2 regions of the Catenuloplanes niger genome follow, and region 2 is predicted to be linked to the other one. Evidence: riboswitches for the same ligand, from Rfam matches in the RefSeq annotation. Region 2 holds a riboswitch; the other holds the start of a gene.

Region 1 (5,943 bases), 3.8 Mb from region 2:
GGCCGGGGTGATCGACACCGACCCGGGCTCGGTCATCCCGCTCGCCGACCCGGTCAAGAACGCCTACTCCGGTGTCACCCAGGGCGACTGGACGGACCTGTACTCCTCCGCCGCCGACCTCACCGGCAACGCGGTCTCGTTCGCCATCGACCCGCTGAACTGGCTGATCTCGGCCGGGCTGACCTTCCTGATCGACTTCATCCAGCCGCTGGAGGACCTGCTCAGCCTGGTCACCGGCAACGCCGAGCGGATGGAGCCGTACGCGGCGCAGTGGAAGCAGCTCGGCGAGGCGCTCGTGCCGCTGGCCGCCGCCGCCCGGCAGGCCGCGGACGACGACCTGATCGAGTGGCAGGGCAAGGACGCGGACGCCGCCAAGACCCGGCTGCACGAATTCGCGAACGCGGTCGAGGCGACCGGCGGCGAGGCCGCGTCGATCAGCGGTCTGCTCACGCTCTTCTCGAAGATCATGGGGGCGGCGCAGCAGATCATCATCGGCATCATCGCCACGTTGATCGAGTGGATGATCATCGAATGGGGCATCGCGATGGCGGCCGCGGTCCCCACCGCGGGCGCGTCCGTCGCGGCCGCCGGGGCCGCGACCGGCGTCCAGGCCACGATCGCCACCAGCCGCGCGGTCCGGATCATCGACAAGGTGGTCTCGCTGCTGCAGAAGATGGGCGCGGTCCTGGCGAAGGTGCTCCCCGCCGCACTGAAGGCCAAGGTCGGCCAGAGCGTCGTGCAGTTCACCGCGGAAGGCCTCGGCCACGCCGCGCCCGCCACGCTCTCCATGGTCGCCCGGATCGCCGGCGACGTGCTCTCCGACCCGCGCGGCTACGTCGGCCCGATCGGCAACAACGTCACCACCGGCGCCGCGAAGAACGCCACCGCCGACGGTACGGACATGTCCCCCGAGGAGATCGAGGCCGGATTGGACGTGACCCGGTGAGCAACCCGTTCGACGCGCCGAAACCGTTCCCCGGCACGCCCGTCCTGCCGTGGCCGGCCACCGCGCCGGCGCCCGCGCTGCCGCCCGGCACGGCCGGCATCGCGATCCGGGTCCGCCGCGGCGGGTTCGACTCACCGCACTTCCGCGCGGCCCGGGCGATCGGCGTGGACGACCGGCCGCTGTGGCACGGTCTCGACCGCGCGGTCGCGGTCGTCGAACCGGGCACGCACCTCGTCGAGGTCCGCGACGACACCGGCGCCGAGTCGATCCGGCGGGTCGAGGCGGTCGCGGGCGAGATCACCGAGTGGCACATGTGGAGCCCGGCCACGTACGGGCGGGTGCCCGGCATCCTGGTGCCCGCGGCCCAGGCACGGCGGCGGCCGGGACCGCACGCGTGGGGCATCGTCGCCGGCTTCGCCGCGATGGCGGTCGTGCCGCAGCTGCTCGGCGGGCTCGGCGGAGTGGTCGTGCTCATCGGCATGCTGGCGGCGTTCCCGCTCGCGCTGTTCGGGGTCGGCCGGATCAAGAAGGTGATCGACGACCGCTACCGGGTCGCGGTCTCCACCGCCGCCGAGGGCCGGACCGACCCGGCCGAGGCGGAGGACGGCATGTTCCTCGGTCACGCGGACGTGCCGCCCGGCGTCGCCGACACCACGCACGGCGTGCTGCTGCTCACCGCGGACACGACGCTGAAGTACTCCAAGGACGGCCGCGACATGATCCTGCGGCCCACCGTCGATCGCAACACCTGGATCCCCTGGCCACGCCTGACCATCGACGGCCGGTCCCGGCGCCTCGCCTGGCAGAACTGGGCCTACCGCCTCCCGCCGGGGCCGCACGAGCTGCTGGTCACGCCGCAGGCACCGGCCACGCCGGACAACGTGCCGGGCGTCGCGCCGCAGGTCACCGTCACGCCGGTCCGGGTGCCGGTCGACATCCGCGCCGGCGAGACGACCCGCCTGCACCTCACCGTCCACGCCACCGTCGCGGTCCGGTCCAACCCGCCGGCCCCGGTCCGCTCGACCTCGCTGACCGACTTCACCGCCACCGTCGAGGCCGGGCCGGCGTCCTGACCGGCCGCCCGGCGTCCGCGCACCGGCCCGCGCGATGCCGCGTCGCCGCCGGTACCGTCCCGGGAGCCGCACCGGCCCCGGGACGGCCGAGCGTTCCGGAGCTCTACGACGTACCGGCGGAGGAATGTGACCTGGTCACGACGTCGAGGGTGCGGGCGCGGGCGGCCGGGTCGCCGGACGGGATGAGCACGACGTCGGTGGCGCCGGCGTCGCGGAGCCGGTCGACGGCGGCCGCGATCACGGACTCGTCGCCCACGGCCACGGTGTCGGCGATGCCGGTCAGACCGGCCCGGCGCAGCGAGGCGGCGTAGGCCGGCAGCTCACCGGCGGCGCCGAAGTCACGGGCGATCCGTTCGCGGGCCGCGTCCGGGTCGGTGGTCAGCACCGTGACCAGGCTGACCACGATCCGGGCGCCGGGCGGCTGGCTGGGCACCAGGCGCTCGGCGACGATCTCCGGCGTGACCCAGGTCGCGACGACGCCGTCGGCCAGGTCGTGGGCGACACGGAGCATCTTCGGGCCGAGCGCGGCCAGCAGCACCGGCGGCGCGGGCGCGCTGATGTCGAGCGCGGTGTCGACCGTGACGAACTCACCGGTCAGCCGGGCCGGCTCGCCGTGCAGCAGCGGGCGGAGCGCCGTCAGGTACTCCCGGGTGTGCCGCAGCGGCGACGTGTAGGGCAGGCCGAGCGCGTGCTCGACGTACCAGGCGTGGCCGGGGCCGACGCCGAGCGTCAGGCCACCGCCGGCGGCCTGCAGCGTGAGCGCCTCCGACGCCATGGTCACCGGGTGCCGCGGGTAGGTGAGCACGACCGCGGTGCCGATCTCGGCGGGACGCTCGCGGAGCCCGGCCAGCAGCGTGAGCGGGTCCCAGCCACCGGCCATCTGGTTGGTCCAGAAGCTGTCCAGGCCGCGCCGGGCGGCGTCGGCCGCGGCGGCCACCGTGTCGGCGGGCGTCGCGGCGTACAGAAGGGCGGTTCCGATGCGCATACGACCATCCCAGCGGCTCGCGCCCGCGGAATCGATGGCCGACCTCGCTCCGCAGCGATCACTTTTTGTGATAGATGAGGTGGGTGGAACTGAAGGCGTTGCGCTACTTCGTGACCGTCGCCGAGGAGCTGCACTTCGGGCGCGCGGCCGAGCGGCTGCACATCGTGCAACCCGCGGTCAGTCAGCAGATCGCCCGGCTGGAACGCGAACTCGGCGTGCAACTGCTCGACCGCACGTCCCGGCGGGTCACGCTCACCCCGGCCGGTCGGCGCGTTCTCGACGCCGCCCGGGAGACGCTGGCCGCGGCCGCCCGGGTGCGGGTGGTGGCCGGCGAGCGGGCCGCGACGCTGCGGATCGGCGTCGAGTCGTGCGTCACCGACCGGCTCGACCGGGTGCTCACCCGGCTGCGCGACGGGCCGCGGCCGGCCGAGCCGGTGCTGATCGACCTGCCGGAACCGGCGCGGCTGGACGCGGTCCGCGACGGCGAACTCGACCTGGCGCTGGTGCGGGGCACCACCTCCCCGGCCGGTACGGCCGTCGTGCACACCTGGTCGGACCCGCTGCACGCGATCGTGGCCCGGGAACACCCGGCGGCCGGGCGGACCGGTGTCGACGTCCGGGACCTCGACCCGGACGGGCTGCTCCTGCCGGACCGCCGGCACGATCCGTCGCTGTTCGACGCGATCGTGGCCGCGCTGCCGGTCACCCCGTCCCGGCCGCCGGCCGGAGACCCGGTGCACGTGCTGTTCGCGGTCGGCGACGACCCCCGCGCCTGGACGGTGCTGCCGGCCGAGCGGGCCACCGGGGCCCGGTCGGCGCGGATCCGGCAGGTGCCACTGGACCCACCGGTCACCATCGCCGGGTACGTCGTCACCTCGCACGCCACCCCCGCGTCATGCGTGTCCTCGTTCGTCACGGCCTTCACCGACTGAGCCGCCGCCCCGCACGCCACACGGCCGTGGCCGGCCGATCGACCGGCCGGGCGCGTTCTGCCAGCAGCGCGACCGCGCCACGAACCGGCACGCCGGACGTGGGCCGGTGCTGCCGCTGTCGGTGGCCGGAGCGCGGTGTGGGCCGGCCTCGGTGGATGCGGTTGGTAGTCTGGCGCGGCAGGTCATGAGCGCCGGCGCGAAGCCCCGGCTCGCCGGCCGGCAACCCTCCGTCTCGCGGCCGGGATGCCCCGGGCGATGACCCGGTCCGGCACGGTCGTGCCGGGCAACCACCGCGACCGGAGGCCACCGTGCCGACCAGCACCTCCCGCCCGCGGATCGCCCTCCGCCCCGGCACCGCCGACGACGCCGCGTCGATCGGCGCGCTGCACGCGGACAGCTGGCGACGCCACTACCGCGGCGCCTACGCCGACTCCTATCTGGACGGTGAACTGGTCGCGGAGCGGCAGGCCGTCTGGTCTGCGCGGCTCGCCGACCCGGCCGGCACCGAGACGATCATCGCCTGCCGCGGCGAGGCCGAACCGATCGCCGGCTTCGCCCACGTCGTCCTCGACCACGATCCGGTCTGGGGCAGCCTGGTCGACAACCTGCACGTGTCCCACGATCTGCACCGCGCCGGCATCGGCCGGCGACTGCTGGCCGAGGCCGCACGGGCGGTGGTCCGGCGGGCGGCCACGGATCGCCTCCATCTGTGGGTGCTGGAGCAGAACGTGGCGGCGCAGCGCTTCTACCTGGCGCTCGGCGCGCAGAACGAGGGTCGCCACCCGGTCACCGCGGCCGGTGCGGGCCCGTCCCGGCTCGTCGGCACGCCGGCCAAGTTCCGGATGGCCTGGCCGGACGCGTCCACCCTGGCGGCACCCGGCGCGTGAGCCGGCCCGCGCAGCCGGATCCACACGCGGCCGGCCTCGCTGGACCACCCGCAGCCGGCCTCCCGCAACGACGCCACACGCGGCGGGCCTCGCACAGCCGCCTCGCGCAGCCGGACGCGGGCCGGCGGCGGCCCGACTGCCGGCCGGAACGCGGCGGAGCGCGGGTGGTCAGCCGCTGAGATCGAGGAGGACCGCGTCCTCGACCGTGACGCGGTAGGCGCCCTTGCCGCCGAGCTGGAACGTGACCTCGCCGCTCGCCCGGCTGGTCGCCGCCGCGGTGAAGGTGTAGCTCAGCCGGCAGGGCGTGGGCCCGACCGGCACGCTCTCCATCAGCGACTCCCGGTACGCCGGCGGGTCCTCGTCCTGGATGCGCAGCAGGATCTCCTCCCGGCGGTCGCTCTGCACGGTGAAGTCGAACCGGTACCGATGGCCCTTGATGATGGTGATGCCGCTGCGGATGCCGATCAGGTCGGACGGTGCGAGCGAGTCCGCGGGCACGCTGGCCACGAACCCGGTGTCGGTGGGCGCCAGGTCCAGGGCGGGCTTGTTCGGCCACCAGTTCGGCGACACCGTGTCCGGGCTGCCGGCCGGCCCCATCACCATCGCACCGGACGGCCGCGCCGCGCCGGACGGCAGGCAGACCGGGTCGGCCGGGTCCGGCACGTTCGCCGGGCCGGTGCGGTCCGGCGTACCCGCCGGGATCTCGGCCGCGCCGGCCCGCGGGTCGGCGAGGCGGGAGCCGGTCACGCCGACGATGACACCGGTCGCGAAGATCGCCGCCAGGGCCATCCACGCCGGGCCGGGCCGCAGGCGCCGCCACCACGACGGCCCGCCGGGTGCTCCGGGCGCCGCCGGGCCCGGAGCGGCCGCGTTCGCCGTCACCACGGTGCGCCGGCCGCCGGCGTCGCGCGCGACGAGGGCCGCGGCCGGGCGCGGGACCGGCAACCGGTCCGGTGCCCGCCGGTCGGCCTCGTGCGCGGCCGCCAGCAGCGCGTTCAGGTAGTCGACCGCCACCGTCAGCCGTTGCGCGTCGTCCGCGCCGAACGGCACGGCGGCGATGAGGTGCGAGGCCTTGGCGACCGCGACGACCGTCACCGGATCGGTGAGGTACCGCAGGTCG
Region 2 (5,943 bases):
GGGGCGCGCGCTCAGCGCCGCGTCCGCGGCCGGCCTGGCCTACGCGGAGGGCGTCGGCTTCTCCGGCTCGGTGGTGGTGGCGCAGCTGCGGTCCACCGCGACGGACCTGGTCCGGGCCTCGGGTGTGGAGCACGAGGAGTCGATCCGGCTGGTCCGCCGCGCGTTCGGCCGGCACGCTCCGGACCTGCCCAGCGATCAGTGATCCAGGCGCCGTCCCGCGACACGGAGGACGCCTGGGGATCACCGGCGGTGGGTCAGCGCAGCGCGTCGATCAGCGCAGCGCGTCGATCAGCGCGTCCACGTCCGCGTCGGTGCTGCCGAGTCCGACGCTGACCCGCAGCGCGGTCGGCGGGAGCGTCAGGCCGGACCGCGCGGACGCCTCGGAGAGCAGCCGCTTGGCCAGCGGGTGCGCGCAGAACAGCCCGTCCCGTACGCCGATGTTGTGCTCCCGGCCCAGCTCCGCCGCGACGTCGGACGAGTCCCGGCCGGCCACCGCGAACGACACGATCCCGACCCGCTCCGCGTCCGGGCCGAACGTGCGCAGCTCGACCACGCCCGGGATCGACGCCAGGCCCGCGCGCAGCCGTGCGACCAGCCGCTCCTCGTCCCGGCGCAGCGCGTCCCGGTCCGCGACCTGCAGGGCCGCGCAGACCGCGGCCAGCGCCACCGCACCCAGCAGGTTCGGCGTGCCGGCCTCGTGCCGGGCCGGCCCGGTGTTCCAGACCACGTCGTGCGTGCCGGCGCCGACCCGGGCGGTGGCGCCGCCGCCGCGCAGGTACGGCTCGGCCGCGTCCAGCCAGTCGCCGCGGCCGGCCAGCACGCCGGCACCGAACGGCGCGTACAGCTTGTGGCCGGAGATCGCCACGTAGTCCACGTCCAGCGCGCCGACGTCCACCGGCAGGTGCGGGGCCAGCTGCGCGGCGTCCAGCGCGATCCGGGCGCCGTGCCGGTGCGCGATCCGGGCCAGCTCCGCGACCGGCCAGACCTCGCCGGTGACGTTGCTGGCGCCGGTCACGGCGACCAGGATGTGCTCCGGCGCGTCCGCGCCCCGGCGCAGCTCGGCCAGCGCGGCGCTGAGCGTGCGGACCGCCTCGGCCGGGGAGGCCGGCACCGGCAGCCGCAGCGGGTGACCGGGCCAGGGCAGCAGGTTCGCGTGGTGCTCGCCGCCGAACGTGACCACGGTGGTGCCCGCGGGCAGCGTCGAGGCCAGCAGGTTCAGCGCGTCCGTGGTGTTCCGCGTGAAGATCACGTGGTCCTCGGCGCGCGCACCGAGGAAGTCCGCGACGGTCTGCCGGGCCCGCTCGTAGGCGAGCGTGCAGCGCTGGGAGAGCGCGCCGGCGCCCCGGTGGACGCTGGCGTACCAGGGCAGGATCGCGTTCACGGCCTCGGCGGCCGCGGTGGCACACGGCGCGGTGGCCGCGTAGTCGAGGTTGATCTGGCCGGGCACGCCGAGCACGGTCGGCACGTGCGGCTCGACGGCGGCGGTGGTGGCGGTGACGGGCAGCGTGATCGTGGACATGCGACGACCTCCGGGGTCTCGAGGGACCCCGAGCACACCGTCGGGAACGGGGTCCGCGCTTGCCCGTGCGGACCGCCGCACAGGCCTGGTCATCACCCGGGGCACCCCACCGCGAACTGACGAGGGTTGCCGGCCAGCAAGCCGGGGCTTATCTGCTGGCGCTCGTGACCTGACGGCAATGATAGCCATGAACGAGGTGATCGTGGCAAGCCCTTCGACGGATACGCTGATCCCCATGTCGGAGATGTCACCGCAGCCGCAGTCCGCGCCACCGTCGGCCGTCCCGGCCGCTGGGATGCCGGCCGGCCCGGCCACCGGGCTGCCGGGCGCACCGGCCGGTTCGCCGCCGGCCGCCGGGCTGCCGGCCGTCCCGGCCGCTGGGATGCCGGCCGCTGGGATGCCGACCGCTGGGATGCCGACCGCTGGGATGCCGGGCGGGATGCCGCCGGGTGCGATGCCCGACCCCGGGCGGCGGAAGCGGCGGTGGCGGCTCGTCGGCCTGGCCGCGATGATCGTGTTCATCGCCGGCTGCGCGATCGCGATGACCGTCTTCCTCGGCTTCAACATCGGCGTGGACGGGCTGCTGCTCGGCACGGCCGCGGCGCTGCTGCCGGTGCCGGTGCTGATCGGCTGCTTCATGTGGCTCGACCGGTACGAGCCGGAGCCGGTCGGCTATCTCGCGTTCTGCTTCGCCTGGGGCGCGTTCGTGGCGACCGGCACCGCGCTGCTGGTGAACTCGTGGTCGGCGTACCTCTTCGAGGGCTGGGGCCTGTCCGAGTCGCTGGTGGCGGTGCTGGTGGCGCCGTTCATCGAGGAGACGATGAAGACGCTCGGCCCGGTGCTGCTGCTCTGGCGGCGGCGGCGTGAGTGGTCCGGCATCACCGACGGCATCGTCTACTGCGGACTGTCCGCGATCGGCTTCGCGATGGTGGAGAACATCCTCTACCTCGGCGGCCACGGCTACGCGGCCAGCAACGAGCAGTACGGACCGGCCAGCGGCGCCCAGCAGCTCCTGCTGATCTTCATCGTGCGCATCCTGTTCACCGGCTTCGCGCACCCGCTGTTCACCGCGATGGCCGGCATCGGGCTCGGCGTCGCCGCCCGCACCGCCGCGCGCCCGGTCCGCTGGCTCGCGCCGATCGCCGGCCTGCTGGTCGCCATGATGATCCACGGCACCTGGAACCTGCTGCCGTCGCTGGTCGCCGCGACCGGTGAGACGGTCGTGCTGCTCTACGGATACCTGGGCGTGATGATCCCGGCCTTCTTCGGCACGGTCGGCTTCGCGATCTGGCTGCGCGGCTGGGAGGGGCGGCTCACCGAGCGCGCGCTCCCGGCGTACGTCCGGGCCGGCTGGCTCTCCCCGCCCGAGGTCGCGACGCTGAGCAGCCTCGGCCGCCGGCACGCCGCCCGTCGCTGGGCGAAGCGGGTGGCCGGCGACGCCGGGCTGCGCGCGATGCGCAACTTCCAGTTCACCGCGACCAAGCTCGCGCTGCTCCGCGACGGCATGGACCGCGGGCTGTTCAAGCACGTGGCCACGGCCGAGGCGGAGGAGCGGGCGCTGCTCGACAAGGTGACGGCGGAACGGGCGGTCTTCGTCGGCCGCGACCCGCAGACGCCGCCGGCGCGCTGGGACGGTGAGCGATACCACATCACGTTCCCGGACGGGGTGAGCCGGCCGATCGAGGCACCCACCTCGCCGGTGGTACCGATCCCGATCACCACGTACTACAGGTAGAGGCCGGTCCCGTCGGACTCGACGCGCTCGGCCGCGACCGCGTGCACGTCCCGCTCGCGGAGCAGCACGTACTCCCGGCCGTGCAGCTCCACCTCGGACCGGTCGTCCGGGTCGAACAGCACCCGGTCGCCGGCCGCGACGGACCGCACGTTCGGCCCCACGCCGACCGCGGTTGCCCAGGACAACCGCCGGCCCATCGACGCGGTGGCCGGGATCACGATCCCGGCGGAGGAACGGCGCTCGCCCTCGGCGCCGTCGAGGCGGACCAGGACGCGGTCGTGCAGCAGCCGAATCGGCAGCTTGGCGTCGTCGTTCACGACAGTTGACGCTACCCGCACCCCGCCGGGCCTGGCGCGCGGGTGCGAGAGTGATCAAGGGCTACCGTCGGGAGGTGCGTGTGGGACGACTGAGCAAGCTCCGGCGTAACCTCCGCCGGGCGTACGAGTCGCAGATGCCGGAGCCGCCGGCCGTCGTCGAGGCGCCCCCGCCCGAGGAACCACCCGAGATCACCCACACGTCGACGATAAGCCGCGACGACGCCGAGGTCCCGCACGCGCTGCGGCTGGCCGCGGCCTGGTCCTGGCGCCTGATCGTGGTCGGCGTGATCGGCTACGTGCTGCTCAGCTTCTTCGCCACGATCCGGATCGTGGTGATCCCGCTGTCCATCGCGCTGCTGCTCTCCGCGCTGCTCACCCCCGCGGTCGGCTGGCTGCTCCGGCTGCGGTTCCCACGTTCGCTGGCGACCGCGCTGGTCCTGGTCGCCGGCCTGGGCGCGGTCGCGGCCACGCTCACCATGGTCGTCACCCAGTTCGTCGACGGCCTGCCGCAGCTCAGCCGGAACGCCACGGTGGGCATCCGGCAGATCCAGCACTGGCTGCGCGAGGGGCCGCTCCGCCTCGACGACGAGCAGCTCGACACCGCGATCACCACCGGCCAGCAGTGGCTGGACCAGAACACCCAGGCGCTCACCACCGGCGCGGTCTCCACCGCGGCCACCGTCTTCGAGCTCTTCACCGGCGCGCTGCTGGTGCTGTTCTCGACGTTCTTCTTCCTCCGCGACGGCCGCAAGATCTGGCGCTTCGTGGTCCGGCTCTTCCCGGTCAACGCGCGCTGGCGGATGGCCGACGCCGGTGAGGCGTCCTGGCAGACGCTCGTCTCCTACGTGCGCGCGACGGTCCTGGTCGCGTTCATCGACGCGGTCGGCATCGGATGCTTCCTGGTCGTCTTCGACGTCCCGTTCCCGTTCCCGCTGGCCGCGCTGGTCTTCCTCGGCGCGTTCGTGCCGATCGTCGGTGCGACCGTCTCCGGCGCGGTCGCGATCCTGGTCGCACTGGTCGACAGCGGCTGGGTCACCGCCCTGATCATCCTGGGCGTGGTGATCGGCGTCCAGCAGGTCGAGGGCCACATCCTGCAGCCGCTGATCATGGGCCGCGCGGTCGCCATCCACCCGCTCGCCGTCATCGTCGGCATCGCCGCCGGCGTGGTCCTGGCCGGCATCACCGGCGCACTGGTGGCCGTCCCGCTGATCGCGGTCCTCAACACCGGCGTCCGCCGCCTCACCGCCGGCACCCGCCCCGAGGTCCCACCGGACGCGATCGTGGCCAACCCCAAAACCCTCTAAGCAGATCTTCCCGCTTCCGGCGCGCCCACGTCCCTAGTGCTCCCGCGGGCACCGGTCGGCCGCGGGCGGCCTCCCTGCACGTTCCGTGGTCCCCCGGCAGATCAACCCCGAGTCCCGCGCGCCCCCGCCGCACCCACCCACCCGCCCGCCGCACCCGCTCCGACGACCCGAGCGACACCACCCCGACCAGCGTCAACAGCCAGACCGGCCGCCGCCACCAGCACCCACACGCCGCGAACCCGGCCGGCCACACCGCGCCGCTGGTCACCGCACCACCTCACCGTCCCCACGGCGACTCATCTCCCGGCACGCCGCCCGCGTCGCGCGGGCGGAGCCCGGCGGGCGGTCCCGGACCCGGCGGGCGGTCCCGGACCCGGCGGGCGGTCCCGGACCCGGCGGGCGGTCCCGGAACCCGGCGGGCCGCCGGGCCGCGGGGCTGCGGGGTCAGCCGGGCCCGGGCCGATAACGGGAGGCCGGACCGGTCGATTTCCGGTTATCGCACGATTTCGCCGTCGCGTGGCTAGAAAGTCGGCCGGACAGGCGAATCCCCCATGGCTGACCGCCCGCCGTTACCGTGCGTGGGCTACCGGTGCCCCGAGGAAAACCGGTAGCCCGCGGGTGAGCGGGGACGGCCGGGTGGCGGGCTCAGGACTTGGCGAGGCGCTGGAGGGCGCCGAGCGCGACGTCGGGGCGCGTGGTGTACCACAGCGGGGGGAGCGTCTTGCGCAGGAAGGGGCCGTAGCCGCGGGCGTTCTCCAGGCGGGAGTCGAGGACCGCGACCATGCCCTTGTCGCCGACGGCGCGGATCAGGCGGCCGGCGCCCTGGGCGAGGCGGACCGCGGCGATCGGCACGCTGACCGAGGAGAAGCCGGTGCCGGAGCCGGTGGCGGCGTCGACGGCGGCGGACCGGGCGGCGGCCAGCGGCTCGTCGGGCCGGGGGAACGGCAACCGGTCGATGATCACCAGCTGGCACGCGTCGCCGGGCACGTCCACGCCCTGCCACAGCGACATCACGCCGAAGAGGCAGGTGTCGCGCTCCGCGCGGAAGCGGCGGACCAGCACCGGCAG

The links. A riboswitch is a leader RNA that binds a small molecule or an ion and turns the genes downstream of it on or off. The one in region 2 is predicted to bind S-adenosylmethionine.
Region 1: it holds a riboswitch for S-adenosylmethionine, as region 2 does, so the genes downstream of both, J2S44_RS37450 (GNAT family N-acetyltransferase) here and J2S44_RS20950 (aminotransferase class V-fold PLP-dependent enzyme) in region 2, are expected to answer to the same signal.

The regions. Positions count from the first base shown of each region.
Region 1 is NZ_JAVDYC010000001.1:8,513,756-8,519,698, reverse strand. It holds gene J2S44_RS37470 (hypothetical protein) at 1-946, shown strand, start outside; gene J2S44_RS37465 (hypothetical protein) at 943-2,019, shown strand; gene J2S44_RS37460 (LLM class flavin-dependent oxidoreductase) at 2,123-3,004, opposite strand; gene J2S44_RS37455 (LysR family transcriptional regulator) at 3,079-3,936, shown strand; SAM riboswitch class IV at 4,117-4,232, shown strand; gene J2S44_RS37450 (GNAT family N-acetyltransferase) at 4,245-4,823, shown strand; gene J2S44_RS37445 (hypothetical protein) at 4,992-5,943, opposite strand, start outside.
Region 2 is NZ_JAVDYC010000001.1:4,742,830-4,748,772, forward strand. It holds gene J2S44_RS20945 (FUSC family protein) at 1-202, shown strand, start outside; gene J2S44_RS20950 (aminotransferase class V-fold PLP-dependent enzyme) at 272-1,519, opposite strand; SAM riboswitch class IV at 1,570-1,689, opposite strand; gene J2S44_RS20955 (PrsW family intramembrane metalloprotease) at 1,755-3,254, shown strand; gene J2S44_RS20960 (GroES family chaperonin) at 3,245-3,571, opposite strand; gene J2S44_RS20965 (AI-2E family transporter) at 3,577-4,875, shown strand; gene J2S44_RS20970 (ATP-dependent DNA helicase) at 5,521-5,943, opposite strand, start outside.